DNA from 3 places in the Streptomyces sp. NPDC058145 genome. Region 3 is predicted to be linked to each of the others. Evidence: riboswitches for the same ligand, from Rfam matches in the RefSeq annotation. Region 3 holds a riboswitch; each other region holds the start of a gene.
What was found. A riboswitch is a leader RNA that binds a small molecule or an ion and turns the genes downstream of it on or off. The one in region 3 is predicted to bind thiamine pyrophosphate.

Region 1: linked by a shared signal. The riboswitch ahead of thiO (glycine oxidase ThiO) and the one ahead of thiC (phosphomethylpyrimidine synthase ThiC) in region 3 are both predicted to bind thiamine pyrophosphate.
Region 2: linked by a shared signal. The riboswitch ahead of ACFVVO_RS25680 (thiamine ABC transporter substrate binding subunit) and the one ahead of thiC (phosphomethylpyrimidine synthase ThiC) in region 3 are both predicted to bind thiamine pyrophosphate.

Annotation. Positions count from the first base shown of each region.
Region 1 covers NZ_JBHVUH010000009.1:7,756-18,196, forward strand. The annotation lists gene pknB (Stk1 family PASTA domain-containing Ser/Thr kinase) at 1-1,185, opposite strand, end outside; gene ACFVVO_RS20995 (thiazole synthase) at 1,286-2,113, opposite strand; gene thiS (sulfur carrier protein ThiS) at 2,116-2,316, opposite strand; gene thiO (glycine oxidase ThiO) at 2,319-3,479, opposite strand; TPP riboswitch at 3,477-3,588, opposite strand; gene ACFVVO_RS21010 (hypothetical protein) at 3,641-4,045, shown strand; gene ACFVVO_RS21015 (NAD(P)/FAD-dependent oxidoreductase) at 4,078-5,307, shown strand; gene ACFVVO_RS21020 (Rv2175c family DNA-binding protein) at 5,375-5,740, shown strand; gene thiE (thiamine phosphate synthase) at 5,832-6,479, shown strand; gene metF (methylenetetrahydrofolate reductase [NAD(P)H]) at 6,615-7,538, shown strand; gene ACFVVO_RS21035 (hypothetical protein) at 7,595-8,488, shown strand; gene ACFVVO_RS21040 (phytoene desaturase family protein) at 8,504-10,018, opposite strand; gene ACFVVO_RS21045 (DUF4126 domain-containing protein) at 10,076-10,441, opposite strand, start outside.
Region 2 covers NZ_JBHVUH010000011.1:232,837-243,277, forward strand. The annotation lists gene frr (ribosome recycling factor) at 131-688, shown strand; gene ACFVVO_RS25660 (phosphatidate cytidylyltransferase) at 688-1,791, shown strand; gene ACFVVO_RS25665 (YceI family protein) at 1,864-2,517, opposite strand; gene ACFVVO_RS25670 (PP2C family protein-serine/threonine phosphatase) at 2,845-3,984, shown strand; gene rlmN (23S rRNA (adenine(2503)-C(2))-methyltransferase RlmN) at 4,320-5,426, shown strand; TPP riboswitch at 5,450-5,557, shown strand; gene ACFVVO_RS25680 (thiamine ABC transporter substrate binding subunit) at 5,638-6,723, shown strand; gene ACFVVO_RS25685 (ABC transporter permease) at 6,771-8,372, shown strand; gene ACFVVO_RS25690 (ABC transporter ATP-binding protein) at 8,372-9,394, shown strand; partial or broken gene ACFVVO_RS25695 (hypothetical protein) at 9,513-9,908, shown strand; gene ACFVVO_RS25700 (LAETG motif-containing sortase-dependent surface protein) at 9,984-10,441, opposite strand, start outside.
Region 3 covers NZ_JBHVUH010000004.1:302,730-313,170, forward strand. The annotation lists gene ACFVVO_RS11350 (DUF5326 family protein) at 1-177, shown strand, start outside; gene ACFVVO_RS11355 (IclR family transcriptional regulator) at 365-1,279, shown strand; gene ACFVVO_RS11360 (SsgA family sporulation/cell division regulator) at 1,381-1,818, shown strand; gene ACFVVO_RS11365 (YibE/F family protein) at 1,912-3,297, opposite strand; TPP riboswitch at 3,368-3,541, shown strand; gene thiC (phosphomethylpyrimidine synthase ThiC) at 3,534-5,318, shown strand; gene ACFVVO_RS11375 (hypothetical protein) at 5,463-6,326, opposite strand; gene ACFVVO_RS11380 (metallophosphoesterase) at 6,508-7,584, opposite strand; gene ACFVVO_RS11385 (LacI family DNA-binding transcriptional regulator) at 7,956-9,068, opposite strand; gene hisC (histidinol-phosphate transaminase) at 9,498-10,441, shown strand, end outside.

The DNA.
Region 1 (10,441 bases), on a different contig from region 3:
CAGCCGCGCCGTCGCCTGCTCCTCGGTCTTGGCCAGCAGCGGCGGGACCTTGGTGAACTGCCCGGAGTTGATGTACCAGACCCCCGCGCCCACGCCGAGGACCACCAGCACGGCGGCGACGAGGGCGGCGAGCCGGCGTCCCGGCCGGAGCGGCGCCCGCCGTTCGGGCACCGGCGGGCTCTGCAGCCGGCTGGTGTGCTGGACGTCCATCGGACCCTCGTCCTCGTTGACGGGCAGCGGCCGGGGCACGGTCAGCGAGCGCGGGATCACGCTCGTACGGTCCCCGGCGTTGTCGTGCTCCGCGGACAGCGCCTGCGGCGGCACGGCGTCCAGCTGACCGGCGCTGAGCCCGGCACGGGCCCGCAGCACCTGGCCGAGCAGCGCCGCGGCGTCGTCCGGCCGGAGGTCCGGGGTGCGCGCGGTGGCCGAGGCGACCAGCACGTCCAGGTCCGGCGGCAGCCCCGGCACGAGCGCGGAGGGCGGCGGCACGTCCTCGTGGATGTGCTTGTACAGAATCTGCGCGGGGGAGTCCCCGGAGTGCGGCTTGCCGCCGGTCAGCATCTCGTAGAGGACGACACCGCAGGCGTACACGTCGACGCGCGGGTCGGCGGTGCCCTGCTCCATCTGCTCGGGGGCGAGATACGACACGGTCCCGAGGACGGCGCCGGTGGTGCTGGTCACCGTGTCCACCGACCGCACCAGCCCGAAGTCGGCGACCTTGACCCGCCCGTCGTCGCCTATCAGCACGTTCTCGGGCTTCATGTCCCGGTGCACGAACCCGGCCCGGTGCGCGGCGCCGAGCGCGGCCAGCACCGGCTCCAGGATGTCCAGCGCCGCCCGGGGCTGCAGCGCCCCCCGCTCGCGCAGCACGTCCCGCAGCGTGCACCCGGCGACGTACTCCATCGCCAGATACACGTACGACGCGTCGGTGCCCTGGTCGAAGACCTGCACCACGTTGGGGTGGGCGAGCCGGGCGACCGACTTGGCCTCGCGGATGAACCGGTCCACGAACGCCCCGTCGGCCGCCAGGGCCGGGTGCATCACCTTGAGCGCGAGCACGCGGTCCAGGCGGGTGTCCAGGGCCCGGTAGACCGTGGCCATCCCGCCGACGGCGATCCGCGCGTCGACGCGATAGCGTCCGTCGAGCACCTGCCCGACGAGCGGGTCCTGAAGGGTCGTATCCACGCAGGCGAGTGTACGAGGACCGACGGACACCGCCGCACGCTGCGCCGTTCCGGTGACGGACTGCAGCAGACCTGTGACTGTCCCCGGGGGGAACCACGCCCTACGGGCGGTCGACGGGAGTTTGACGACCGGCCCGGAACGCGGGCCGCTCGGGGTCCAGGTCGGCGCGGCCCCCGGTGGGGGAGGAGGCCTCGGCGAAGTGCCGGCGCGGGATCCGGCCCGCCAGCCGGGCCAGCCGCCCCGCCTCCACCGCGTGCCTCATCGCCGCGGCCATCGTCTCGGGCCGCTGGGCCCGGGTCACGGCGGAGGCGAGCATCACACCGGCGCAGCCCAGCTCCATCGCCAGGGCGACGTCCGAGGCCGTACCGGCGCCCGCGTCCAGGATCACCGGCACGCGCGCGTGTTCCACGATGAGCTGGAAGTTGTGCGGGTTGCGGATCCCGAGCCCGGAGCCGATCGGGGAGCCCAGCGGCATCACCGCCGCACAGCCCACGTCCTCCAGCTTCCGCGCCAGCACGGGATCGTCGTTGGTGTACGGCAGCACCGTGAACCCGTCGTCCACCAGCGTCTCCGCCGCGTCCAGCAGCTCCACCGGGTCCGGCAGCAGGGTGCGCTCGTCGGCGATGACCTCCAGCTTCACCAGGTCGGTGCCCAGCGCCTCGCGTGCCATCCGGGCCGTCAGCACGGCCTCCCCGGCGGTGAAGCAGCCCGCGGTGTTCGGCAGCACCCGGATGCCCAGCTTCTCCAGCACCGACAGCACCGAGCCGTGCACCCCGGGATCGACCCGCCGCATCGCCACCGTGGTCAGCTCAGTGCCGGAGGCGACCAGCGCGCGCTCCAGCACGTCCAGGCTGGGCGCGCCGCCGGTGCCCATGATCAGCCGGGACCCGAAGGGCACCCCGCCCACCACGAAGGGATCGTCGGTCATGGTCAGCCTCCCTGGACGGCGGTGAGTACCTCGACACGGTCGCCGTCGAGGAGCGCGGTGGCCGCCCACCGCGCGCGCGGTACGACGGTCTCGTTGACGGCCGCGGCCACCCCGGAGGGCGCCGCGGTCAGGGTCTTCACCAGCGCGTCCAGCGCGGTGCCCGGGGCGATCTCCCGGCGTTCGCCGTTGACCGAGACACAGATGCTCATGCGGGCTGCTCCACGAGTACGGCGCCGAAGCGCTCCGGGGTGAACGGACGGGCCGCCTCCGGCAGCTCGCCGCCGGCCAGCAGCTCGGCCATGACGTCCCCGGTGACCGGCGTGAGCAGCACACCGTTGCGGTAGTGCCCGGTGGCCAGCAGCAGCCCGTCGAGCCCGGACGGGCCGAGCAGCGGGGCGTTGTCGGGGGAGCCGGGGCGCAGACCGGCCCGGGTCTCGGTGAGGGGCAGCTCGGTGATCCCGGGCACCAGCTCATGGGCGTCGCGCAGCAGCTCGTACACGCCCCCCGCGGTCACCGTGGTGTCCCAGCCCAGCTCCTCGCTGGTCGCGCCGACGACCAGCTCGCCGTTCTCCCGGGGCACCAGGTAGACCTGGCTGCCGCGCACCACGGCCCGCACGGTGCGGCTCAGGAACGGCGCGTACCGCCGGGGCACGGTCAGCCGCAGCACCTGCCCCTTCACCGGCCGCACCGGGGGCAGCAGATCGTCCGGGACGCCCGCGAGACGCCCGCTGAGGCTGCCCCCGGCGAGCACCACCCGTCCCGCGCCCAGCCGGGTGCCGTCCGCGGCGGTGACCCCGGCGGCCCGGCCCCCGGCGACGTCGAGCCGCTCGGCCCAGCAGCGGTGGAACACCACCCCGGCCCGTTCGCACGCCTCCACCAGGGCGGACGCCAGCCGTCGTGGGTCGATCTGGTGGTCGCCGTCGACCCGCAGCCCGCCCCGCACCCCGGGCGCGAGCATGGGTTCGAGGCGCCGGCACTCCCGCCCCGACAGCCACACGGAGTCGAGCCCCGAGCGCCGCTGCAGGGCGTGCAGCTCCCGCAGATGGGCGCGGTCGTCCGAGTCGAGCGCCACGGCGAGCGTGCCGCAGCGCCGGTAACCCAGGTCACGACCCGTCAGTTCGGTCAGCTCGGCCGCGAAGTCCGGGTAGCGGCGGGCCGATTCCAGGTTGAGGGCGAGCAGCCTCTCCTCGCCGTAGTGCAGTTCGGTGACCGCGGCCAGCATTCCCGCCGCGACCCGCGCGGCCCCGCCGCCGGGCTCGGGGTCCACCACGGCCGTGGCGAGCCCGCGCTGCGCGGCGCGCCAGGCCGTGACCAGGCCGATGATCCCGCCCCCGATGACGAGGACGTCGGACGTACGTGACGGCATGGGCGTCCAGCCCCTCCCTTCGCCGGCATGACCCGGATCAGGTTCGTACGGTCGGAGGCCGCCAGCCTCCCTCTCAGCCCGGTGCGTCCGGGCTCCCGCGAGTGCTTGTACCGTGGCCACCCTAGCCCTCGGCGCCCCGACCTCGTAAGGAGCCCCGCCCCATGGCCCGCCCGCCCGTCTCCCCCCACCGACCTCGAGGGAGGGGCTGCGCCCCGCCCTGCAGATCTCTCGACGGGCTCGTCCTCGCCCCGGTGGCGGACCAGGCCCCGGGTCAGGTGGGTACGCGCACCCGCTTCGCCTACCACGAGCAGGACGGCGAGATCTGGGCCGAGTACGCGGGCGGCGACGTGGTGCGCGGCCACCTGGTCGGCACCCGGGAGGGTGACCGGCTGGACTTCCGGTACGTGCAGCTCAAGCGGGACGGGACCACCTCCTCGGGACACTGCGTGTCGGCGGTCGTGGAACTGCCCGACGGGCGGGTGCGGCTGGAGGAGACCTGGGAGTGGGAGTCGCAAGCGGGCGCCGGGACCAGCGTTGTGGAGCAGGTCACCGAGCACGCCCACTGACTGACGTTCCGTCAGTTGTCTAAGGTGATCGGGTGAGCGAGCAGACAGCACAGCAGGGCACGCCGCGGCGGCGCGTGGTGGTCGCCGGCGCGGGCATGGCCGGGGTGCAGACCGCGGTGGCCCTGCGGGAACAGGGCTTCACGGGCACCGTCACCCTGATCGGCGCCGAGCCCCACCAGCCCTACGACCGGCCGCCGCTGTCCAAGGCCGTACTCCTCGGCACGGCCGAGGGCTCCGCCTTCGACGTGGACTTCGAGTCCCTCGGCATCGAACTCAGGCTCGGCTGCGAGGCGCTGGGCGTGCGCCCCGCCGACCACGAGCTGGACACCGAGGCCGGTCCCGTGCCGTACGACGTCCTGGTCCTCGCCACCGGCGCCGAACCGATCACGCTGCCCGGCACCGAGGGCGTGCCCGGCGTGCATCTGCTGCGCACCCTGGACGACGCCGAACGGCTGCGGCCGGTGCTGGCCCGGCAGCACGACATCGTGGTCGTCGGCGCCGGCTGGATCGGCGCCGAGTTCGCCACCGCCGCCCGCGAGGCCGGCTGCGCCGTGACCGTCGTGGAGGCCGCCGGCCGGCCGCTCGCCGGCGCGCTGCCCGCCGAGGTCGCCGCACCCATGACCTCCTGGTACGCCGACAGCGGCGCCGAACTGCGCACCGACGCGCGCGTGGAGCGCGTGGAGCCCGGCGCGGTGCTGCTCGACGACGGCACCCGGCTGCCCGCGGACGCCGTCGTGGTCGGCATCGGCGCCCGCCCCGCCACCGCCTGGCTGGCCGGCTCCGGTATCGAGCTGGGCGCGCACGGCGAGGTCCTGGCCGACGACCGGTTGCGCGCCTCCGCCGAGGACGTGTACGCCGTCGGCGACTGCGCCTCCTTCCCGTCCGCCCGCTACGGCGCCCGGCTGCTGGTCCACCACTGGGACAACGCCCTGCAGGGGCCGCGCACGGTCGCCGCGAACATCCTCGGCGAGATCCCCGCGGTCTACGACCCGGTGCCGTACTTCTGGTCGGAGCAGTTCGGCCGGTTCGTCCAGTACGCGGGTCACCACGCCGCCGCCGACCGCATGGTGTGGCGCGGCCGGCCGGAGGGCCCGGCCTGGTCCGTCTGCTGGCTGCGCGAGGACCGGCTGGTGGCCCTGCTGGCCGTGGGCCGGCCCCGCGACCTGGCCCAGGGCCGGCGGCTGATCGAGGCGGGCCGCCGCATGGACCCCGAGGCCCTGGCCGACCCGGCGAGGCCCCTGAAGAACGCCACCCTCGACTAGCGGGGTGTCCCCCCACGCGGACCGGCCTGGCTTCCGACTGTCAGTGGCGGATGGCAGGCTAGATCCCGTGACCGAGATTGACGCAAAGATCGATGCACTCGTCCCCGGCTGGCTCACCCTCCCCGACATCGCCGAACAGTTCGATGTCGAGGTGACGCGTGTGCGGCAGCTGATCAAGGAGGGCCAGCTCATCGCCGTACGCCGAGGTGAGAACCGGGCGCTGCACGTTCCCGCCGCCTTCATCGACGGGGACAAGGTCGTCAAGGGCCTGTCCGGGACCCTGACGCTCCTGCGTGACGACGGCTTCACGGTCGAAGAAATGATCGAGTGGCTCTTCACCCCCGACCCGACCCTGCCCGGCACCCCCGCGCAGGCCCTGAGCGAGAATCGCGGCACGGAGGTGAAGCGGCGCGCCCAGGCGCTCGCCTTCTGAACCGACCCGCACCGCGCGGTGGCGTACCGGCCCCGGTCCGTACGCCACCCGCTCGCACGCCCATGGACGCCGACCCGGGGGGACCCCACTCATGTCCGACACCGCCCGCGACCGACTCGCCGACGCCCGCCTGTACCTCTGCACGGACGCCCGCGGACGGCAGGGCGACCTCGCCGAGTTCCTGGACGCGGTCCTGGCGGGCGGTGTCGACATCGTGCAGCTGCGCGACAAGGGCATGGAGGCCGCCGAGGAGCTGGAGCACCTCCAGGTTCTCGCCGACGCCTGCGCCCGGCACGGCAAGCTGCTCGCGGTCAACGACCGGGCCGACGTCGCCCACGCCGCCCGCGCCGACGTGCTCCACCTGGGGCAGGGCGATCTCCCCGTGCCCGCCGCCCGCGCCGTCCTCGGTGACGGCGTGCTGATCGGCCGCTCCACGCACACCGAGTCCGAGGCCGCGGCGGCCGCCGTCCAGCAGGGCGTGGACTACTTCTGCACCGGCCCGTGCTGGCCCACCCCGACCAAGCCCGGCCGGCCCGCCCCGGGCCTCGGCCTGGTGCGGTACACCGCGGGCCTGGGCACCGAGCGCCCCTGGTTCGCCATCGGCGGCATCGACCACGGCAACCTGGAGCAGGTGCTGGACGCGGGCGCCCGCCGGGTGGTCGTGGTCCGCGCGATCACCGAGGCCGACGACCCTGGTGACGCCGCGGCGCGGTTCGCAAAGCGGCTGCGGCAGCGGTAGGGGCGCCGCGGACGGGTACGGCCCGGGGCGGGCCCTGTCCGGATTTCTGTCCAAGGAGTGGACGAGGAAGCGGCAAATCGGGCAAATGACCGGCGTTCGGTTGGGGTACCGCCCACCCCTGACTAACCTGCGGGTATGGCCCTCGGAACCGCATCCACCAGGACTGATCGCGCACGCACCGTGCGCGACATCCTCGCCACCGGCAAGACGACGTACTCGTTCGAGTTCTACGCGCCGAAGACGCCCCAGGGCGAGCGGAACCTGTGGAACGCGCTGCGCAGGGTCGAGGCGATGGCGCCGGACTTCGTGTCCGTCACCTACGGTGCCGGCGGCACCACCCGCACGACCACGGTCCGGGAGACCGAGCAGATCGTCGTCGACACGACGCTCACACCGGTCGCCCACCTCACCGCGGTCGACCACTCCATCGCCGAGCTGCGCAACATCATCGGCCAGTACGCGGACGCCGGCATCCGCAACATGCTCGCCGTGCGCGGCGACCCGCCCGGCGATCCGATGGGCGAGTGGGTCCCGCACCCCCAGGGTCTGGAGTACGCGGCCGAACTCGTGCGACTCATCAAGGAGTCGGGCGACTTCTGCGTGGGCGTCGCCGCGTTCCCCGAGATGCATCCGCGCTCCGCCGACTGGGACGCCGACGTCCGGCACTTCGTCGACAAGTGCCGCGCGGGCGCCGACTACGCCATCACACAGATGTTCTTCCAGCCGGAGTCGTATCTGCGGCTGCGCGACCGGGTCGAGGCCGCGGGTTGCGAGACACCCGTGATCCCCGAGATCCTGCCGGTCACCAGCGTGAAGATGCTGGAGCGGGTGCCCAAGCTCAGCACCGCGCTGTTCCCGGGCGCCCTGAAAGAGCGCATCCTCACAGCGAAGGACGATCCGGCGGCGGTACGCTCCATCGGTATCGAGTTCGCCACGGAGTTCTGCGCACGGCTGCTGGCCGAAGGAGTGCCCGGACTGCACTTCATCACGCTCAACAACTCCACGGCGACTCTGGAAATCTACGAGAACCTGGGCCTGCACCACCCCCCGCAGGCCTAGACCGGCCGCACCGCGATACGACACACTGCGTAGCGGCCACTGGGAGAGGGGCGTACATGGGCTGGACGGTCCTCTACATCGCGTTCGGCGTCGTCGCACTGTGGTTGCTCGGCGAGGTGCTGCTGCAGTACAAGGCGCGGTTGCGCTGGCGGCTGCTCGCCTTCGCCGGCTTCCTCGGCGTCGTCGTCGGTGTGCTGATGCCTTCGGTCGTCGTCATCGGCGCGGGCGCGATCGCCTTCGCGCTCGGCCAGACCTACGTCACGCTGTCCTTCCGCCGCGGCTTCGCCGCCGGCTGGGCGGTCAAGCGTCCCGAGGACGAGGCGGAGAGCGACGGCAGCAAGCGCCGTCGCGGCAGGGCGGAGCGCCATGACTCGACGCTGGAGGTCTCCGACCTGGAGGCCGGCGAGGGCCATGACGACGCCGGCTACGGCGACGACTACGACCGCGACGACGTCTTCACCCCGGCCCGCTCCGCCGAGCCGTCCGCCGCCGAGGCCACCGCCGTCTACGAGCCCCAGCCGCTCCCGGACGACACCGGCTCCTACGGCGTCTACGGCGACACCGCCTACGCGGCCGCGGCCCAGCCCCAGGGCGCCGACCAGAACTACGCCTACGACTACTCGGGCTACGGTCAGCAGAACTACGGCTACGACACCGGCGGCCAGCAGGGCTACGCCAACTACTCCGACCCGTACGTCGGCAGCCAGGGCTACGGCGGCACCGCCTACGACGCCGGCTACGGCCAGCAGCAGTACGGCCAGCAGGGCTACGGCCAGGAGCCGTATGCCACCGGCGGCTACGGCGAGACCCCGGCCGGCGGGGTCTGGGTCCCGCAGCAGCGCAGCGACGACAGCTACGGCGGCGAACTCCCGCAGGAGCAGCCGTACCCGTACCAGGACAACGGGCAGCAGCAGCCCGGAGCCGGGTACGACGAGCAGTACCGCTTCTGACGCCCGGCTCCCGGCTCACTGGGAGCCGCGGAACCCGGGCCCCTCCACGATCAGCCCGGCCACCAGCGCCCCCGACATGCCGGCGTGCGGCAGCCCGCCGCCGGGGTGGGACCAGCCGCCCACTCGGTACAGCCCGGGCAGACGCGTGGTGTTCGCCGGGTACAGGAAACGGCCCCGGCCCGCGGCGAGTGCGGGAGCGGGCACGGCCCCGAACCGGGCGCCCGTCTCCTCCTCCGTGTGCACGGGTGTGCGTACCTCGTGCCACAGCAGGCGCTCCCGCAGCCCGGGCACCACGCGCTCGGCGGCTTCGACCAGGAAGTCCGTGTAGCACCGGACCGTGCCCTCGTCCGTCCAGGCGGCCTCGGCCGACACCACGGCGGACACCACCACGGACTCGTGCGCGCCGTCCGGTCCGAGCGCGGGGTCGTCCGGGCGCAGCACGGTCACCGTGGGACACACCGGCCGGTCGCCGCCGGGCGAGGCCAGGAAGTCCAGCTCGCTCTCGGCGTCCGGTGCGTGGACGATCGTGCGGTGGACGGCTCCGGACTCGCGCCCGCCCCGCAGGGCCAGCATGGCCGTGAAGCGTCCGGGCCGGGGCAGGACCGGATCATCGGCCCGCACGTCCCCGTCCGCGTCCAGCCGATGTCCCGTCAGGACCCGCAGCCGCGCCGGGTCCACGTTCGCCACCACATGGTCCGCCTCGGCCACCGAACCGTCGGCCAGCTCCACCCCCGCCGCCCGGCCGTCCTTCTCCAGGATCCCGGTCACCTCGGCGCCGAAGCTGAACTCGACTCTCCGCCGCAGGCACCGCTCGTACACCGCGCGCGCCAACTCCCGGATGCCCCCGCGTACGTACCAGGTGCCGAAGGCGTGCTCCATGTACGGCAGCACGGCCGCGCTCGCCGGAGCGGTCCGGGGATCGAGGCCGTATCCGAGCACATGGCTCTCCAGGAGGGCCGCCAGACGCTCGTCGCGCAGCTCCCAGGCTCCGATCTCGGCCAGGGTGCCCGCCCGGCGGGTGCGGAGCAGCCGCTTGTGCGGCACCGACGGATAGGGCTCACGCTCGGCCAGCACCTGCCAGTTCGGCCACAGCGGCTCCTCCAGCAGCGGCCGGCGGGTGCGGTCCCAGGCCTCCCGGGCCCGCACCAGGAAGTCCCCCCAACGCTGCCCGGCCCCCGCGCCCAGCGCCTCGTCCAGGGCCGCGACCACCCCAGCGCGGGAGGCGTTCGGCAGGGCCACCTCGGTGCCGTCCGCGAAGACGTGCCGCGCGGACGGGTCGACCTGGACCAGCTCGACGACGTCCTCCAGCGACTCCTTGCCGGTCTTGACGAACAGATCGCGGTACACGGCGGGCAGCGGCAGCAGCCCCGGCCCGGTGTCGAAGGCGAACCCGTCCCGCTCGAAGCGGCGCACCGCTCCGCCATACGTCTCAGTACGCTCGTACACCGCCACCCGGTGGCCCGCGACGGCCAGCCGGGCAGCGGCCGCCATCGCGCCCATCCCGGCGCCGATCACCGCAATCCGTGCCATGACCGTGACTTTATCCACCGCCACCGACAGTCCCGCCGACGGGCGGTCCGGATCGGGTCAGCCCGGCGGCCCGGGCACCCGGGAGGCCAGCCGCCGTTCCTCCCGCCGCTGCGCCCGGCGCCGCAGGAAGCGCCGGATGCGGGAGACGAGGAACACCAGCACGACCAGCCCGGCGGCCAGCAGCACCGCCGCGATGATCGCGGCCGCCTCGGGGTGGAACATCGCGAACGACACGATGCCGGCGACGCCCAGGTCCTCGGCGGTGCTCAGCACGAAGTTGCTGAACGGCTCCGGTGAGGTGTTGACCGCCATCCGGGTGCCGGCCTTCACGCTGTGGCTGGCCAGCGCCGTCGAGCCGCCGAGCAGCCCGGCCGCCACGTCCGACACCGAACCGCTCTGCCCGGCGAGCAGCGCCCCGACCCA
Region 2 (10,441 bases), on a different contig from region 3:
GCGCCCTGGCCGGGGGATGGACAATGTCCTGCCGGTCGGGAACCGTGCAGGAAGAAGACGCGACGCAGCCGGCCGCCGCCCGACAGAGGAACCGCAGCCGGGCCTTACTCAAGACACGCAGGAGCAAGTGGTGATCGAAGAGACCCTCCTCGAGGCCGAGGAGAAGATGGAGAAGGCCGTCGTGGTCGCCAAGGAGGACTTCGCCGCGATCCGCACCGGCCGTGCGCACCCGGCGATGTTCAACAAGATCGTGGCCGACTACTACGGCGCGCCGACGCCGATCAACCAGCTGGCTTCGTTCTCCGTGCCGGAGCCGCGCATGGCGGTCGTGACCCCGTTCGACAAGAGCGCGCTGCGCAACATCGAGCAGGCGATCCGGGACTCCGACCTGGGCGTCAACCCGAGCAACGACGGCAACATCATCCGCGTGGTGTTCCCCGAGCTCACCGAGGAGCGCCGCCGCGACTACATCAAGGTCGCCAAGAGCAAGGCGGAGGACGCCCGGGTGTCGATCCGCTCGGTGCGCCGCAAGGCCAAGGACGCCATCGACAAGCTGATCAAGGACGGCGAGGTCGGTGAGGACGAGGGCCGCCGTGCGGAGAAGGAGCTCGACGACACCACCGCGAAGTACGTCGCTCAGGTGGACGAGCTCCTGAAGCACAAGGAAGCGGAGCTGCTCGAAGTCTGATGAGCCACTCTTCCTGGGGGGCGCCGCCAACGGCGGGGCAGACCGGCTACTGGGGGCCCACCGAGGGTGGGCCTGTCCAGGGGGCTGCCCCGGCGGGTCCCGCGTACGATGCGCCTGAGGCGCAGCAGACTCGCCCCATGCCCATCGTGCCCGACGTACCCGCGCATGGCGGAGACCAGGACGACGACCGGGGGGCCGCTCGGCTGAGTGGCCCCTTGTTCCGCAACGAGACGCAGAATCCGGAGCCCATGCCCGACGCCCCGCAGCCGGCGCCCGCGCCGCAGAAGAAGAGCGCGGGCCGCGACCTGAGCGCCGCGATAGGCGTCGGAGTCGGGCTCGGTGTGGTGATCATCGCGTCCCTGTTCGTCGTCAAGGCCGTCTTCGTGGGCGTGATCGCGGTCGCTGTGGTCGTCGGGCTGTGGGAGCTGACCAGCAGGCTGCGGGAGCGCAAGGACATCGGGGCGCCGCTGGTGCCGCTCGCGGTGGGCGGTGCGGCGATGGTGGCCGCCGGGTACGTCCGCGGCGCCGAGGGCGCGTGGGTCGCGATGGCGCTGACCGCGCTCGCGGTACTGGTCTGGCGCATGACGGAACCGCCGGAGGGCTATCTCAAGGACGTCACCGCCGGTGTCTTCGCGGCGTTCTACGTGCCGTTCCTGGCCACGTTCGTCGCGATGATGCTCACCGCCGACGACGGTTCCTGGCGTGTGCTGACCTTCCTGCTCCTGACGGTGGTCAGCGACACCGGCGCGTATGCCGTCGGCTGGCGCTTCGGCAAGAACAAGCTCGCCCCGCGCATCAGCCCCGGCAAGACCCGTGAGGGTCTGCTCGGCGCGGTGCTGTTCGCCATGGTCGCGGGCGCGCTGTGCATGCAGTTCCTGATCGACGACGGCCGCTGGTGGCAGGGCCTCCTCCTCGGCCTCGCCGTCGCCGCCAGCGCCACCCTCGGGGACCTCGGCGAATCCATGATCAAGCGCGACCTGGGCATCAAGGACATGGGCACCCTGCTCCCCGGTCACGGCGGCATCATGGACCGCCTGGACTCGCTGCTGCCGACCGCGCCGGTGGTCTGGCTCCTCCTGGTGCTGTTCGTCGGCTCCGCCTGAGCCGCCCGGAGCGCACGGAAGACGGGCCCCATCCTGGCCACAGGGTGGGGCCCGTCGTCGTACGCGCTGAGTTCAGGAGGTGGTGCGGATGGCGGCGATGTCGAACTGGAGGCGGACCTTCTCGCTCACCATGGCCCCGCCCTGGGCGAGCCTGGCGTCGTAGGTCAGACCCCAGTCGCACCGGTTGATGGTCGTGGTGCCGTCGAAGCCGACCCGCTCGTAGCCGAACGGGTCCGTCACATGACCGATGTAGGTGAGTTCCAGGTCGACGGGGCGGCTGACGTTCTTGATGGTGAGGTCGCCGGTCATCCGGTAGACGTCCTCGCCGGCGAGCCGTACGGCGTTGCTCGTGAAGGTCATCCGCGGATACGTCGCCGCGTCCAGGAACTCGCGGCCCATCAGATGGGCGTCGCGCTGCTCCACCCCGGTGTCCACGCTGGCCGTGTACATCACGATGTCGGCCCGGGAGCGGGCCGGGTCACCGGCGTCGAAGTAGAGCCTGCTCTCGTACTCCGTGAAGGCACCGCGCACCGTGGTCACCATCGCGTGCCGCACGGAGAACCCGATCCTGCTGTGCGCGGGGTCGATCGCCCACTCCCCGGTGAGGGACGCCAGTCCGGGATCGGGCAGGACAGCGGTGGCACCGGACGCCGAGGCGGGGTGCGTGGCGGGGGAGGCGGGCGCCTCCAGACGCCGCTGGAAAGGGCTGCGGCCGAAAAGGTTCATGGAGCACCTTGCTACGGCAGCACGCCCGGCCCGGCAAGACCCGACCAGGAAACCCGACCGTTCACCCGCAGAACTTCACAGGTGGGGAGGAGAGTGGACCCGGGCGCCGGTGCGATGTTGAGCGAGTGTTTTACAACTGGTCGCCCTGGCCGGTGTCCTCGCTGTCCTGACCGTCGTTCCCGGCCCGGACAGGGCTGTCGTGACGAAACGGCCGGCGCCGACGCCCTCGGCCGGCATGTGTGCCCCGGGCGCCGTGGCGTCTGCTCGTCGGGCGTCCTCGACGGTGGCAATGTGGGAGATGTGAAAGCTGAGGACAGCTCAGCCGGTATGTGGCAGCTACGGCGGTCGAGTCACGCGTTGCTGCTGATTCCGATCGTCCTCATCGTCGTGATCACGGCGGTCGACCAGCTGGTCCCGGAGGACATCCATCTCGGCCCGCTGCTCGTGATCGCCCCCGCGATCACCGCCTCGTTCACGGGCGCGTGGCTCACTGGCGTGATCGGCTCCCTGGCGGTGGCGGCACAGGCGTACATCGGCTGGCACTTCGGCGTGCTCTTCTCGCGCAACGTGCTGGTCCAGATTCTCGCCCTGGCGGTGCTCTCGGCCCTGAGCGTGGTCTTCTGCCTGATGCGCGAGCGCCGCCAGCGCCAACTGGCCCAGGTGCGGTCGGTCGCCGAGGCCGCACAGCACGGCCTGCTGTGGCCGCTGCCGGAGCGTATGGGGCCCCTGCAGATCGCCTGTCTGTACCTGGCCGCCGAGGACGAAGCGAAGATCGGCGGCGACCTGTACGCGGCCACCCGCGTCACCGGCGGCGTGCGCATCATGATCGGTGATGTCCGGGGCAAGGGGCTGTCCGCCATCGGCGAGGCCGCCCTTCTCCTCGGCGCCTTCCGCGAGGCCGCCCACCGCCACGCCACCCTTCCCGACCTGGCCACCACGCTGGACCACAGCGTGACCCGGTACCTGGCCGACTTCGAGCCGACCGCGGAGGCCGGCGAGCGTTTCGCGACCATGCTGCTGCTGGAACTCCCCGACGACGACCACACCATCCGGATGATCAGTTGCGGCCACCCCCCTCCGCTGCTGCTCAGTCCGAACAGCACCCTCACGGTCCCCAGCCTGCACCCCGCACCACCGCTGGGGACCACGGAAACGGGACCGGAGGCGTACGCCATCGACGCGGCTTCCTTCGAGCCGGGCGACACCCTGCTGCTCTACACGGACGGCGTCATCGAAGCCCGCGACCGCGACGGCCGCTTCTACCCCCTGGAGACGCGGGTCGCCCAGTGGAACAGGACCGGCCCCGAATCGCTGCTCCACCACATCCACCGCGATCTGCTCTCCCACACCCGCGGACGCCTCAACGACGACGCCGCTCTCGTCGCCCTGCACCGCCACCCGGACCGCCACGGACACCGCCGTCACGGCCGCGTCATCCACTCGAGCGGCTTCGGACACACCCCGTGAACCACGCGGTGCCCGAGCGCTTCTCCTGCCCGGAACCGGTCCGCTCCAGTGCCCATTGCAGCGGGCTCCGGCCCGGGGTGGGCGGCAGTTGCCGTGCGGCGTCGAGGTTCTGCGTCCTGTACGTGCGCGTGGATGCAGCGGGTGAGCGATGTGACGTCGGTGATGGAGACGGTCCACTCATCGGCGTAGAGCCGTGCGGCTTCACCGATGATCACCGCTGGGCCGTCTTCGGGCCGTCCGGTGTCGCTCGTGACGAACGGTGACGGCTCCTCACCACAGGCGTGGCGAGCGACGGCCGCAGGTCACCCGATTGGATCTGCGACACTGGTACCACCATGCCCAAGCCCGGAGAACTCACTTTCGTCGCCCCCCGCGGAGCCAAGAAGCCGCCGCGGCATCTTGCTGATCTCACGCCTGCCGAGCGCAAGGACGCCGTGGCCGAGATCGGTGAGAAGCCGTTCCGTGCCAAGCAGCTGTCGCAGCACTACTTCGCGCGGTACGCGCACGACCCGGCGGAGTGGACCGACATCCCCGCCGCCGCGCGCGGCAGACTGCGGGAAGCGTTGCTGCCCGAGCTGATGACCGTCGTGCGGCATCTGTCGACCGACCAGGGGACGACCCGCAAGACGCTGTGGCGGCTGTTCGACGGCACGCTCGTGGAGTCCGTGCTGATGCGGTACCCGGACCGGGTCACCATGTGCATCAGCTCGCAGGCCGGGTGCGGGATGAACTGCCCGTTCTGCGCGACCGGGCAGGCCGGGCTGGACCGCAACCTGTCCACCGCGGAGATCGTGCACCAGATCGTGGACGGGATGCGGGCGCTGCGGGACGGAGAGGTGCCGGGCGGGCCCGCGCGGCTCTCCAACATCGTCTTCATGGGCATGGGGGAGCCGCTCGCCAACTACAAGCGGGTCGTGGGTGCCGTCCGGGCGCTGACCGACCCCGCTCCCGACGGGCTCGGGCTGTCGCAGCGCGGCATCACCGTGTCGACGGTCGGGCTGGTCCCGGCCATCCACCGGTTCTCCGACGAGGGCTTCAAGTGCCGGCTCGCGATCTCCCTGCACGCCCCCGACGACGAGCTGCGTGACACCCTCGTCCCCGTGAACACGCGGTGGAAGGTGCGCGAGGTGCTGGACGCCGGCTTCGAGTACGCCGCGAAGTCCGGGCGCCGGCTGTCCATCGAGTACGCGCTGATCCGGGACATCAACGACCAGGCCTGGCGCGGCGACCGGCTCGGCCGGCTGCTCAGGGGCAGGCCCGTGCACGTCAACCTCATTCCGCTGAACCCGACGCCGGGCTCGAAGTGGACCGCCTCGCGGCCCGAGGACGAGAAGGCGTTCGTGGAGGCGATCGCGGCCCATGGCGTACCGGTCACGGTCCGGGACACCCGGGGGCAGGAGATCGACGGGGCCTGTGGTCAGCTCGCGGCGACCGAGCGATAATCTGGCCACGTCAACACATCTGCATATTCCGACAGGGGAGCGCCACAGCGCTGAGAGTGCGGCAACCGGGCCGCAGACCCTCTGAACCTCGCCCAGGTCATTCTGGGTAGGAAGTTCGGTCATCACTCAAGCTGTTGCGCCCTGCCCGGACTTCCCCGTGGAGCCCGGGCAGGGCCGCGTCTCTTCCTGGCCAACCCCAGGAGGACATCCAGTGCACAACAAGACCCTCGTGGCCGTGGCGACCGGGCTCGGCCTCCTCGCCCTGCCCGTGCTGACCGGGTGCGGGTCGGGCGACGCCAAGGACTCCGCCGCCGACTCCAGGACCGTGACCCTCGTCAGCCACGACTCGTGGCTCGTCTCCAAGAGCGTCATGAAGGACTTCGAGAAGAAGTCCGGGTACAAGGTCAAGGTCCTCAAGAGCGGCGACGCCGGGCAGGCCGTGAACAAGGCGCTGCTGACCAAGGACAACCCGCAGGGCGACGTCTTCTTCGGCGTCGACAACACCCTGCTCTCCCGCGCCCTGGACAACGGGCTGTTCCAGTCCTACGAGCCGAAGGGCTCCGGCCTGGTACTGCCCCAGTACCGCGTCGACCAGGACAAGCACCGCGTCACACCCGTGGACACCGGCGACATCTGCGTCAACTACGACAAGGCCTACTTCAGCGAGCACAAGCTGACCCCGCCGCAGTCCTTCGCCGACCTCGCCAAGCCCGCGTACAGGAACCTCCTCGTCACCGAGAACGCCGCCACCTCCTCGCCGGGCCTCGGCTTCCTGCTGGGCAGCGCCGCGAAGTTCGGCAACGACAATTGGCAGGACTACTGGAAGAAGCTCAAGGCCAACGGCGTCAAGGTCGTCGACGGCTGGGAGCAGGCCTACTACCAGGAGTTCTCCGGGTCGTCGGAGGGCAGGAAGGCCGGCGGCGACCGGCCGCTGGTGGTGTCGTACGCCTCCTCGCCGCCCGCGGAGGTCATCTACGCGAAGAAGCGGCCCAGCACCGCCCCCACCGGGGTGTCCCAGGGCACCTGCTTCCGGCAGACCGAGTACGCGGGCCTGCTGAGCAACGCGAAGAACACCAAGGGCGGCAAGGCGTTCCTCGACTTCCTGCTCACCAAGGAGTTCCAGGAGGACATGCCGCTCAACATGTTCGTCTACCCGGTGCGCGAGGGCGCGGCGGTGCCGCCGGACTTCGCGAAGTACGGGCCGCAGGCCAAGAACCCCGAGACCATGGCCCCCGGCGCCATCGCCACCAACCGTGACAGTTGGGTCAAGTCGTGGACGTCGCTCGTACTGAGGTAGCGGCCCGCGAGGGCACCGCGCGCGGGAGCGCGGCGCGGCTGGGGCTGATGGCCCTGCCCGTCGCGTTCTTCGCCGTGTTCTTCGCCTGGCCCGTCGCCGCGATCGTGGCGCGCGGGCTGAAGGCGGACGGTGTCTGGCAGTTCGGGCGGATGGCGGACGTCGTCACCCAGCCGGACATCCGGCACGTGCTGTGGTTCACCGCCTGGCAGGCGCTCGCCTCCACCGCGCTCACCCTGCTGCTCGCGCTGCCCGCCGCCCATGTCTTCGCCCGCCTCGACTTCCCCGGCAAACATCTGCTGCGGGCGGTCGTCACGGTCCCGTTCGTGCTGCCGACCGTCGTCGTGGGCACGGCGTTCCTGGCGCTCGTCGGACGCGGCGGGCTGCTCGACGACCTGTGGGGCGTACGGCTGGACACCACCGTGTGGGCGATCCTGCTGGCGCACGTCTTCTTCAACTACGCGGTCGTCGTACGGACCGTCGGCGGGCTGTGGGCCCAGCTCGACCCCCGGCAGGAACAGGCCGCGCGGATGCTGGGCGCCTCACCGCTGACGGCGTGGCGGAAGGTCACCCTCCCCGCCCTCGCGCCCGCCGTGGCCGCCGCCGCGCTGATGGTCTTCCTGTTCACCTTCACCTCCTTCGGCGTGGTGCAGATCCTCGGCGGCCCCATGTTCTCCACCCTGGAAGTGGAGATCTACCGGCAGACCTCGGAGGTCTTCGACCTCTCCACGGCGGCCGTCCTGACCCTTCTCCAGTTCGTCGCGGTGGGCGCGATCCTCGCCGTGCACGCCTGGACGGTGAGGCGGCGCGAGAGCGCCCTGCGTCTGGTCGACCCGAAGGTGACCGCCCGCCGGCCGCGTGGCGCCGGGCAGTGGGCGTTGCTCGCCGGCGTCCTGCTCACCGTCGTGCTGCTGCTCGTGCTGCCGCTCGCCGTCCTCGTGCAGCGCTCCCTGGACGCACCCGGCCTCGGCTACTACCGGGCGCTGACCGACGCCGACGGCGGCACCTTCCTGGTGGCGCCGCTGCACGCCGTGTGGACCTCCCTGGAGTACGCCGTCGCCGCCACCGCCATCGCCCTGTTGATCGGGGGTCTCGCCGCCGCCGCGCTGGCCCGCCGGGACGCGGGACGGCTGGTGCGCGGCTTCGACGCGCTGCTGATGCTGCCGCTCGGCGTCTCCGCCGTCACCGTCGGCTTCGGCTTCCTGATCGCCCTGGACCGGCCGCCGCTGGACCTCAGGCAGTCCTGGATCCTCGTTCCGCTCGCCCAGGCGCTGGTCGGCGCCCCCTTCGTGGTACGGACCATGCTGCCCGTGCTGCGGGCGGTGGACGGCCGGCTGCGGGAGGCGGCGGCCGTGCTCGGCGCCTCGCCCTGGCGGGTGTGGCGGGAGGTCGACCTGCCGCTGGTGCGGCGGGCGCTGCTGGTCGCGGCCGGGTTCGCCTTCGCGGTGTCGCTGGGGGAGTTCGGGGCGACCGTGTTCATCGCGCGGCCCGACAACCCGACGCTTCCGGTCGCCGTGGCCCGGCTGCTGAGCCGGCCCGGGGAGCTCAACTACGGGCAGGCGATGGCCCTGTCCACGATTCTGATGGTGGTGTGCGCCGCCGCGCTGCTGGTCCTGGAGCGGCTGCGCACGGACCGGACGGGGGAGTTCTGATGCTGCTGAGCCTCGAGGCCGCGACCGTGCGCCTGGGCGGACGGGCCGTGCTCGACGCGGTGGGCCTCGACGTCGCCGAGCACGAGGTGGTGTGTGTGCTCGGGCCCAGCGGCAGCGGGAAGTCGACGCTGCTCAGGGCGGTGGCCGGGTTGCAGCCGCTGGACTCGGGGCGGGTGCTGCTCGGCGGCCGGGACCAGGCGGGCGTGCCGGCGCACAAGCGCGGTGTCGGGCTGATGTTCCAGGACCACCAGCTCTTCCCGCAGCGGGACGTCGGCGGCAACGTGGCCTTCGGGCTGCGGATGCACGGGGTCGGCAAGGGGCAACGGGACACCGAGGTGGGGGAGTTGCTGGAGCTGGTCGGTCTGCCGGGGGCGGCCCGGCGGGCCGTGGCCGGGCTGTCCGGCGGCGAGCAGCAGCGGGTGGCGCTGGCCCGGGCGCTCGCGCCCCGGCCCCGGCTGCTGATGCTGGACGAGCCGCTGGGCCAGCTCGACCGCTCGCTCCGGGACCGGCTCGTGGTCGAACTCCGCGAACTCTTCCGCCGGTTGGGTACCACTGTGCTCGCCGTGACGCACGACCAGGGCGAGGCGTTCGCGCTGGCCGACCGGGTGGTCGTGATGCGGGACGGGCGGATCGCCCAGTCCGGCACCCCGCTGGAGGTCTGGCAGCGGCCCGCGGACGAGTTTGTGGCCCGGTTCCTCGGCTTCGAGAACGTGGTGCCCGCGACCGTCTCCGACGGCGCCGCGGACACCCCCTGGGGCAAGCTGCCCGTCCCCGACGGCTCGCCCCAGGGCGACCGCCCGCTGCTGGTCCGGCCCGCGGGTGTGCGGCTCGTGGCGGCGGACGAGGGTCTGCCCTGCGCGGTGACCGCCCGTACCTTCAAGGGCACCCATGTGGCCGTCCGGCTGCTGCCCCGGGACGGCGGCCCGCCCCTGGAGGCGGCCTGCGCGCTCCGGGCCGCGCCGGAGCCCGGGGCCGAGGTGGGGCTCGCGTTCGACGCGGCCGAGATCGTCGTGCTCGGGTGATCACCGCGTGCCTGGGGTGAGGGCACGACCTTGCTCGCACATGACCGGTACTGCGACGAAATCGACCGTCAGGTACAGCAGTTGAGGGCCGTGGTGACCTCCGCGCTGATTTCGCCGCCACCGCGCCGACGCGACGCTCGCGGCCGGCCTGCCCTACGAGGTGGCGCCCGACATCGCCGCCGACGCGCTGGACGAGTGGCTCCAGCTCGTGGAGTGGGTCCAGCGGAACGCGGCGCATCCGGCCGCGGCGGAACTGCGCGGCCCCGGGCATGGCATCCACCTGCACGCCACGGACACCGACCCGGCGCTGAACGCCGAGTGGATCGTCGAACTGGGCGAGGAGGGCGTCGGCCGGCGCCGCGGCCACGAGAAGGCCACCGTCGCCCTGCGCGGCCCGCTCACCTCGGTGCTGCTCGCCTTCTACCGCAGGCTGCCGCTGGACGCGCCCGGTCTCGAAGTGCTGGGCGAGCGCGCGGTGCTGGAGTTCTGGCTCGAGCGGACCAGCTTCGGCTGAGCACGACCGCGGCCCGTCCCCCGGGGATACGGGGACGGGCCGCGGTGTTGCACGAGGGGTGTGCGAAGTAGGGCGTCAGCCGCCGTTCTTCGCCCCACGGCGGCGCATGCCGAAGAAGACCGCGCCACCGCCGACGACGACCAGCGCGCCGGCGACACCGGCGATCATGCCGGTGTTGGAGTTCGCACCGGTCTCGGCCAGGTTCGAGTCACCGGCCGCCGGGGACGGCGCGTTGCTCGAGGTGCCCGCCGGGGCGGTGCTGCTCTCCGACTCAGACGGAGTCGGCGTGGCGGACTCCTCCGGGGCGGACGGGGACGGCTTCGACGACGGGCTCGCCGGCGCGCTCGGGGAGGAGGACTCCTCCTTCTTGCAGGCCGTGGCCGGGGTCGTCAGGTCGGGCTTGATGTCATCGTTGACGTCGAACCGCTGGGTCTTGACGTCGACGTGGATGCGGTAGGTCGTGCTGGCCTTCCAGTCCACGTCGAAGACGACCGGCGTGCCTGCGCCGCCCGAACCCTGGACGTCCTTCTGAC
Region 3 (10,441 bases):
AAGTGGGTCGCGGTGCCGGTCATCGCCCTGGTCGTGTTCGGCAGCCTGATAGCGACCGTCATCGGCTTCGTGATCGGCCTGCTCTTCAAGGCACTGGTCTTCGTCGCGCTGGTCGGCGGACTGATCTACATCGTGCGCAAGTTCATGTCGAACTCCTCGTCGCGCAGCGACTGGTGAGGGGCGTGGGAGCCGGTGACCGGTAACGGAAATCACCGGTTCCCTCGGGGGAGGGAAGTTTCCCGGCAGGCCGTCCCCACGCGGTGGCGGGCGGTTAGGTTCGGAACCCACGCGGGGCCGGGCCCCGCGCGCGGCACCCGTGTTCCACCGCACGGGCTGCCCCACCCTCGCGCTCCCGGAGTGACCCTTGGCCACGGTTGACACCGCACCGGCAGAACCCCACGCACCCCCCGCTCCGCCGCGACCGTGCGTGCCCCATGTGCAGCGGCCGCGTGCAGCGGCCGTCCCGGGACAACCGCGTTCCGCGACCGGCCCCGGACGCGCACGGCCCCCGGAGGTTCCGGAGCAGCCGCAGGCGGCGACCCTCATCGGCTCCGTCCAGCGGGCGATGCGCCTGCTGGAGACCGTCGCGGTCCACGAGTACGGCGCCCCCGCCAAACAACTCGCCCGCGAGACCGGCCTCGCCCTGCCCACGGCCTATCACCTCCTGCGCACCCTGGTGCACGAGGGCTATCTGCGCCGCGACAAGGGGCTGTTCTTCCTCGGCGACGCGGCCGAGCGGCTGAGCAGCAGCGGAGCGCAGCAGAAACGTCGCAGCACGGTGGCCGACACCCTCGCGTACTGGCGCGATTCCATCGGCGCCCCGGTGTACTACGCCATGTACCGGGCCGGTGAGATCGAGGTCATGTGCGTCTCCGACTCGCGGGAGACACCCGCGGTCGAGGAGTGGGCCGACTTCCGCGAGACCGGGCACGCGCACGCGATCGGACAGTGCCTGCTCTCCCAGCTGGACGAGGAGGCCCGCCGGGACCACCTGAGCCGCTATCCGGCGCGGTCCCTCACGCCGTACTCGGTGCGGGACAACCACGCTCTCCTGCGCCGGCTGGCCAGGACACCGCGCATGGAGCCGGTGGTGGAGCGGCAGGAGTACGCGCTCGGGACGGTCTGTGCGGCGATCCCCATCACGGTCGGCACGACGGCGGCCACGATGGCCATCTCACTCCCCGTACATCAGAGCGAACAGCTGCTGCCCGCCGCCCTGCGTCTGCAGGCCGGGATCGGGAGACATCTGGGCGCGCTGTCGCTCTCTATCAGTATCTGAAAACTCACTCCTTGTGATCTGTCGTGCACGTTGAGCAAGATTTGATGCACAGTCGAGGGGGATCATTCCCGGCCAGTCGACGTCATATGACGGGGTAGGCGATGCGCGAATCCGTACAGGCAGAAGTCATGATGAGTTTTCTCGTGTCCGAGGAGCTCTCCTTCCGCATCCCGGTGGAGTTGCGCTACGAGACCTGTGATCCCTACGCCGTGCGGCTCACCTTCCATCTGCCCGGTGACGCCCCGGTGACCTGGGCCTTCGGGAGGGAACTGCTGATCGACGGGGTCGGGCGGCCGTGCGGGGAGGGCGATGTGCACATCGCACCCGCCGACACCGAGGTGCTGGGCGAGGTGCTGATCCGGCTTCAGGTGGGCAGCGACCAGGCTCTGTTCCGCTCCTCGACGCCGCCGCTCGTGGCCTTCCTCGACCGCACGGACAAGCTGGTGCCGCTCGGCCAGGAGGGCGCGCTGGCCGACTTCGACGCCCACCTCGACGAGGCTCTGGATCGCATTCTGGCCGAGGAGCAGAGCGCCGGCTGAGGGCTTGTGGCAGCGGGGCGCCGGGCGCTCACGTACTGCCGCCCGGGACACCGCAGGAACGCTTCTTCGGTGGTGTCCCGGCGGATGCGCCTCTCAGCGCTTCCGCCGCCGCCCCCTGCCGCCGCGCGCCGGAACGGGCTGCGCCCCGCCGTCCACGGCGCCGCCCGGCCCAGACCGGTCGGCCGACACCACGAGGGCAGCGAGGGCGGTGGTGACCGGGACCGAGGCGACCAGCCCGATCGAGCCCACCAGCGTCCGTACGATCTCCTCGGCCACCAGCTCGCTGTTGGCCACCGTGCCCACGCTGCTCTGCGCGATCGAGAACAGCAGAAGCAGCGGCAGGGCGGCGCCGGCGTAGGCGAGGACAAGGGTGTTGACGACCGAGGCGATGTGGTCGCGGCCGATCCGGATGCCCGCCCGGTACAGGTCGCGCCAGCCCATCGCCGGATTCGCCTCGTGCAGCTCCCAGACCGCCGACGTCTGGGTCACCGTCACATCGTCCAGGACACCCAGCGAACCGATGATGACTCCGGCCAGCAGCAGACCGCTCATGTCTATCGACGGAAACAGGCCGTGGATCAGACCGGTGCTGTCGTCCGTGTTGCCGGTCAGCGCGGCCCAGTCGATGAACCCGGAGCCGAGAACGCCGATCAGCAGCAGGGAGGCCAGAGTGCCGAGTACCGCGACCGATGTACGCGCCGAAAGACCATGGCACACGTAGAGCGCGATGAGCATGATGGCGCTCGACCCGACGACGGCCACCAGCAGCGGGTTCGAGCCCTGCAGGATCGCGGGCAGGATGAAGAACGTCAGCACCAGGAAGCTCACGGCCAGCGCGACCAGGGCCATGACCCCGCGCAGCCGGCCCACCACCACGACGGCGAGCGCGAAGATGCCCGCGAGCAGCGCCATGGGGAACTTCCGGTTCACATCGGTCACCGAGTACTGCAGGTCCTTCGGCGCCGAGGGCTCGTAGGCGACCACGACCTTCTCGCCCTGGTGCAACTGCCGTGACTGGTCCGGCTGCACGATCTCGGTGAAGGTCCGGCCCTCGTCCTTGCCGGTGTCGACCCGGACCGTCGCCTTCCTGCAGGCGCCCTTCGCCTCGTGCTGTGCCGAGCTGTCTCCTCGAGCGGCGGTGCCGCCCGCCGCCGTACCGCCCGATGCGTTGACCGACTTGCAGCTCAGCTCGACCACCTGGGTGACCGTGGCCTGCTGCGTCTGTCGGTCGAAGCCGACACCGGTGCGCTCGTGCGGCGGTGCTCCTTCGGGCCACAAAATCACCAGACCGACCACGACGGCCGCGGTGAACGGGACGAGGATCGCCGCGATGACCTTGCGCAGATGCTTCGAGACGGGCGCGGCAGGTCTGTGACTGTGACTGTGACCGTGTGAGTGGCCATGACCATGGCCTGGTTCGGAGCCGTCTTGGCGCGGCGGCTCCGAGGGCGGGTAAGGGTGCTGCTCCGTCGTGGTCACCGCCCGATCATCGCAAGAACGAAGGGGCCCTCTGTTCACCGCGCCCGAACTGACGCTAGCGTGGAGGCACCTTTGCACACGCGGGAGCTCGGAGCACCGGGCTGAGAGGGCGCTGACCTCCGGATACGCGATGTTTCACGTGGAACGTGGTTTCCCGGGAGACATCCGCAGCCGGAAATCGCTGCGTCGACCGCCGAACCTGTTACCGGGTAATGCCGGCGTAGGGAGTAGGTCTCATGACCAACAAGGACGCACGCACGCCTGCCTCCGTTCAGGACGAGAAGTCCCAGGAGGCCGGAAAGTCCATCGGCTGGCACAAGGCGTACGTCGAGGGTTCACGCCCCGACCTGTGTGTGCCGGTCCGTCAGGTGCATCTCACCAACGGGCAGTCGGTCACGCTGTACGACACATCGGGCCCGTACACCGATCCACTCGTCGAGACCGATGTCCGCAGGGGGCTGTCGCCGCTGCGGGAGACCTGGATCATCGCCCGCGGTGACACCGAGGAGTACGCGGGCCGCCCCGTCCGCCCCGAGGATGACGGGATCAAGCACACCTCGCCGCGTGGCGGGCTGCGCAACCTGGACGCGGTGTTCCCCGGGCGCCCGCGTCAGCCACGCCGCGGTCGTGAAGGCCAGGCGGTCACACAGCTCGCGTACGCGCGCAGGGGCGAGATCACGCCTGAGATGGAGTACGTGGCCATCCGGGAGAACGTCTCTCCCGAGGTGGTCCGTGAGGAGATCGCGGCGGGCCGCGCGGTGTTGCCGGCCAACGTCAACCACCCGGAGATCGAGCCGATGATCATCGGCAAGCGCTTCCTGGTGAAGGTCAACGCCAACATCGGCAACTCCGCGGTCACCTCCTCGATCGAGGAGGAGGTCGAGAAGATGACCTGGGCGACCCGCTGGGGTGCCGACACGGTCATGGACCTCTCCACCGGCCGCAACATCCACACCACCCGCGAGTGGGTGCTGCGCAACTCCCCCGTGCCCATCGGCACCGTTCCGCTTTACCAGGCACTGGAGAAGGTCGACGGCAGGGCCGAGGAACTGACCTGGGAGATCTACAAGGACACCGTCATCGAGCAGGCCGAGCAGGGCGTGGACTACATGACCGTCCACGCCGGCGTGCGCCTGCCGTATGTGCCGCTCACCGCCAACCGCAAGACCGGCATCGTCTCGCGGGGCGGCTCGATCATGGCCGCGTGGTGCCTGGCGCACCACAAGGAGTCGTTCCTGTACGAGAACTTCGAGGAGCTCTGCGAGATCCTCGCCGCCTACGACGTCACGTACTCGTTGGGCGACGGTCTGCGGCCCGGCTCGATCGCGGACGCCAACGACGAGGCGCAGTTCGCGGAATTGCGCACGCTCGGGGAACTCAACCGGATCGCCAGGCGTTTCAACGTACAGACCATGATCGAGGGCCCGGGCCATGTCCCGATGCACAAGATCAAGGAGAACATCGACCTTCAGCAGGAGATCTGCGATGAAGCTCCGTTCTATACACTCGGCCCGCTGACGACCGACATCGCGCCGGCGTACGACCACATCACCTCCGGCATCGGTGCCGCGATGATCGCCTGGTGGGGCACGGCGATGCTCTGCTACGTCACGCCCAAGGAGCACCTGGGCCTGCCCAACCGTGACGACGTCAAGACCGGGGTCATCACCTACAAGATCGCCGCCCACGCGGCGGACCTCGCCAAGGGGCACCCGGGCGCGCAGGAGTGGGACGACGCGCTGTCCGACGCCCGCTTCGAGTTCCGGTGGGAGGACCAGTTCAACCTCGCCCTGGACCCGGACACGGCACGGGAGTTCCACGACGAGACCCTGCCGGCCGAACCGGCCAAGACGGCCCACTTCTGCTCCATGTGCGGGCCGAAGTTCTGCAGCATGAAGATCTCCCAGGACATTCGCCGGGAACACGGCGGCAGCCGGGCCGAGGTCGAGGAGGGCATGGCTCAGAAGTCGAAGGAGTTCGCGGCGTCGGGCAACCGGGTGTACCTGCCGATCGCCGACTGATCCGGCCGTGACGGCCGTCGGCCCGGGGCGTGCCAGGCCCCGGGCGTCGGGCGGCGCGGTGAGACCGGCGACGTGCCGCCGGCACCGTCCCTGCCGGGCACCGACCGGGGCCCGGCAGGCGCCCCGTGAGGGGCCGCGAGCCGGCTATTCCGGCTGGTGTTCCGGGCCGCCGAAGTCGGGGCTGGTGTAGTCGGGACTGCTGAAGCTCGGACGGTCGGAGACGGAGCCGTCGTCCGGGCTGCTGAAACCGGGACGGCCGTAGCCGAGGCGCGGCATGCGGCCGGTCGGGGCCGAGGGTGCCGTGCGGTGCAGTGGGGCCGTACCGGGCTGGGCGAGCGCGTCCCGCAGGAACGGCAGGACGCCGCGTTCCAGCAGGGCCTCCCGCCAGGCCTCTCTGGCCCTGGCCACCTCCTCGTCAGCCGCGTCGTGCGCTCGGGCATCCGCCGCGGCGCTGTTGCGCAGGGCGGTGAGCAGCAGCCCGGCACCGGCGACGAGGATCGCGGCGGCGGTCACGGCGCCGAACACCCAGCCCGCGGTGAGCATGGTCTGGGCGAAGGCCTGACCGGGGACCAGCATCTTCAGGATGTAGCCGACGAGCAGGAAGATCGCCGCGGCTGTCCCGGCGAGGACGGGCGCCAGCACCGCGATCACGGCGACGGCGCCCGCGCCGGTGGTCTCGGCGGCCTCGCCGAGGGCGGTGGCGAGCCCCACCGGGTCCGCGCCCGGCTCCGCGGAACCGGTGTCGTCGGCGGCCGAAGGGATGGACTGCGCGGGGCGGCGCAGTTCCTCGCGGACCTTCACGTAGTGCTGGTACTCGGTCGCCGCGGCCGCCGTGATGAGCACGGTGGCGTTGAGTGCCATGGTGCGCAGTTGTTCCGGGTTGAGCCGCTGTCCGACAGCGGCCAGTTCGGGTCGCTGGGGTGCGGAGCGCAGCGCCTCATCGAGGATCCGCTCGAATTCCTGGCGGTCCTCGCTCAGCAGGTGCTGCGGAACGCTGTTCATGTGCATCCCCCGATGCTCCGTAGGGCTTGGGGCTCGCACGCCGGCGAGCCGTCGGGCAGAAACGGAGGGGAGCCTGCTACGGATAAGCCGATGGTAGAGCCGTGACGCCACGCGGTGACAGGGGATTGCCGGAAATTGCGTGCCGACCTGGGCGCATCCGGTCGGGCTCGATCAGCCCCGCGAACGCTCAGGAATTCAGGGGAAGTTGCTGGACCAGCAGCTTCCCGGCCATGGTCACGCCGCCGTCCATGGCGATGGCGAGCCCGTCGGCGTAGATGTGCGGTCCCTCCACCGAGGGGCCGTCGTCCTCCTCGGTCTCCTCGGAGCCGACTTCGCCGAGCAGATAGGGAATGGGGCTGTGACCGTGAACGACGCGGGTGCCGCCGTACGTATCGAGGAGGGAGCGCACGGCTTCCGCGCCGCCCTCGTCCCGGAAGGAGAACCGCTTGGTGAACTTCCGGAACAGGTCCCAGACTTCGTCCGCGTCGTTGCGGGTGATGGTCTCGCGGACGGTGTCGTTGACCGCCTCGATCGAGTCGCCGTAGTCGAGGTAGGCGGTGGTGTCGGAGTGGATGAGCAGGTGCCCGTCGACCTCCTCCACGGCGTCGAGCCGGGACATCCACTGCAGGTGGTGGTCCTGGAGGCGGTCCATGTCGGTCTTCTGGCCGCCGTTGAGCAGCCAGGCCGCCTGGAAGGTGGCGGTACCCGCGCCGGAGTGGACCGGGGTGTCGCCGAACCGCTTCGCGCCGAGCAGCAGCAGCTCGTGGTTGCCCATGAGGGCCTTGCAGTAGCCGCCCGCCGCGGCCGCCTCGGCGGACAGCCGCATGACCAGGTCGATGACGCCAATGCCGTCGGGGCCGCGGTCGGTGAAGTCACCGAGGAACCACAGCCGGGCGGTGCCCGCGCTCCACTGACCGTCGGCGTCGACCAGCCCCTTCTCCCCCAGGGCGGCCAGCAGTTCGTCCAGGTAGCCGTGGACGTCACCGACGACGTACAGCGGGCCCGGGCCGGCCGACGGCTGCGGGTCCGGGGCCGCGGGGCCCGGCTCGACGGACACCTGCAGCGTGTCGCCACGGTTGATGACGGGCAGGTCGCGCTGGGTGGGCGTGTAGCCCTCCGGATAGGCCTCGTCCATGGGCGGCACGGTGTCACCGGGGTGGGTGCGGACGTACGGACCGGTCTCGTTGACGTACGCGGGCACCCGGAAGTCGCGCAACGTCGCCGTCCGCTCCACCTCGGGTCCCTGACCGGCCCCCTGAGTCATCAGACCCCTCCACCATCGCGCCGCAGCTGCACCGCTTCGGACTGCCTGGTCGCAGCGGCCCGCGGTGTCGTGGGCCCATCATAGGAATGCGCGTCGTTCCGTGTGATGACCCAGGGGTGGTGAATCGGAGCGAGACTCCAGTTCGCTGCGGCTTTCGTCCCGTTTGGACATGGTTCGGACCGGTTGCCCGGCGCCGGTGGGCCGTACGGCGCGACGGCCGGCCGGCCCGTCCGGGGGCGAACGAAGCCGCGGGCCGTGGGCCGGGCGGGTCGTGCCAGGTCTGACCTTGCCGCTCCGGACCCTTCAGGTCCCACCGCCCGGTGGCGGCCACCGCGTGCTCTGCGGTCACCGGCCGGGCGGCGATCCGCCCGCTACCCCTTCTCCGGGGCTCGCGGCGGGCTGACGGTCGTGCGCGGAGGACGTCGCTGGGACGAGGTACGCACGATCAGCTCGGTCGGTATCACCTGTTCGACGGGCTGGTCCGACTCGACGCCCTCGATGGCATCGATGAGCAGCTGCACCACGGCCGTACCGATCCGGCGCGGCTTCAGGGAGAGCGTGGTGATGGGCGGCTCGGTGTTGGCGTAGACCGTGGACTCGCTGCAGCACACCAGCAGCAGGTCGTCGGGGACGCGCAGGCCGTAGCGGCGGGCCGCGGCGAGGAGGTCGGTTCCGTTGGGGTCGAAGAGGCCGTACACGGCGTCGGGCCGGTCGGGCCGGGCGAGCAGGCGGTCGGCGGCGACGGTGCCCGCGCACGGGTCGTGCGCGGGGTAGGCCTCGTAGACCGGTTCCTGGCCGACCCGCTCGCACCAGCGCAGGTAGGCGGTGGTGGACAGATGGGTGTACGTGTCCGTCGTGGTGCCGGTGAGGAGGCCGATGCGGCGGGCGCCGGCGTCGGCGAGGTGGTCGAGGATGTCGAGGACGGCGGCCTCGTGGTCGTTGTCGACCCAGGCGGTGACCGGCAGCGAGCCGGCCGGGCGGCCGTCGGAGACGACCGGCAGGCCCTGCCGGACGAGTTCGCTGACCACCGGGTCCTGGTCGGAGGGGTCGATGACGACCGTGCCGTCCAGGGCGACGTTGGACCACACGTCGTGGCGGGAAGTCGCGGGCAGGATGACCAGGGCATAGCCACGGGCGAGCGCGGCGGAGGTGGCGGCCCGGGCCATCTCGGCGAAGTAGGCGAATTCCGTGAAGGTGAAAGGTTCATCCCCGTACGTCGTCACGGTCAGGCCGATCAGTCCCGACTTGCCGGTACGGAGGGTGCGGGCGGCGGCCGAGGGGCGGTACCCCAGCCGGTCGGCGACCTCGCGGACATGGCGCCGGGTGGCGTCCGGGAGCCGGCCCTTGCCGTTGAGGGCGTCGGACACGGTCGTGATGGAGACCCCGGCGGCGGCGGCCACGTCTCTGATGCCCGCCCGGCTCGGTCGGCTGCCTCGACGTGAGGTTTCCGCGCGGCTCACCTGGTGCTTCCCTGCTGCTGTCATGGCGAGCCGATAGTAGGGCTCATGCGGTGGGGTAGTGCGGACGCATATGCACGCGTTGACAGGCACGTTTCTGCATGGCTGAAGGTGCCTAACTGCCTTGGAAAACAAGGTAGTTGAACGATCCAATGATAGGACGTGACGTGCCGACGGGCGTGGGCCTGCCAAGGGGCCGATGTCTCGAAGAGGTCTCAACTCACCTTCACGAGGGATGCGCGCCAGGGCGCGAGCCACCGGCGCGTAGATATATGTGCGGCGCGCCCCCGGGTACGTACGCCTTCGTGTGGTGATGCCCCTGATGCCGGTGTGACGGAAGAGGCTGGACTCCCGTCGTCCCGCACCTGTTCGCAGCGGGGCCGAATCCTCATAAGGTGTGGAGTATTGGAAGCCGGCGGCGTCGACGGGCCGCCGGTGGTCGCGAGGAGGACTGCGGTGAGCGAGACGAGCCCCAAGCTGCGCGCCGAGCTGGAGGGTATCCCCACCTACAAGCCGGGCAAGCCGGCCGCGGCCGGCGGGCCGGTGGCCTACAAGCTCTCCTCCAACGAGAACCCGTATCCCCCGCTCCCCGGCGTGATGGAGAGCGTGACCGCGGCCGCCTGCAACTTCAACCGCTACCCGGACATGGCCTGCAGCGGGTTGATGGAGGAGTTGTCGGACCGCTTCGCCGTCCCACTGGCCCACCTCGCCACCGGCACCGGCTCGGTGGGCGTCGCCCAGCAGCTGATCCAGGCGACCAGTGGACCCGGTGACGAGGTGATGTACGCCTGGCGCTCCTTCGAGGCGTACCCGATCATCACGCAGATCAACGGGGCGCGCTCGGTTCAGGTGCCGCTCACCCCCGGCGATGTGCACGACCTGGACGCCATGGCGGACGCGATCACCGAGCGGACGCGTCTGATTTTCGTCTGCAACCCCAACAACCCGACCGGCACGGTGGTGCGGCGGGCCGAGCTGGAACGGTTCCTCGACCGGGTGCCCAGGGACGTGCTCGTGGTCCTGGACGAGGCCTACCGCGAGTTCATCCGCGACCCCGAGGTGCCCGACGGTGTCGAGCTGTACCGGGAGCGGCCCAACGTCTGCGTCCTGCGCACGTTCTCCAAGGCCTACGGTCTCGCCGGGCTGCGCGTCGGTTTCGCGATCGCCCACGAGCCGGTGGCGGCGGCGCTGCGCAAGACGGCGGTGCCCTTCGGCGTCAGCCAGCTCGCGCAGGAGGCGGCGATCGCCTCACTGCGGGCCGAGGACGAGCTGCTGGGCCGCGTAGGCTCGCTGGTGTGCGAGCGCAAGCGCGTGGTCGACGCGCTGCGCGCCCAGGGGTGGACGGTGCCGGAGACCCAGGCCAACTTCGTGTGGCTGCGGCTGGGGGAGCGCACGGTCGC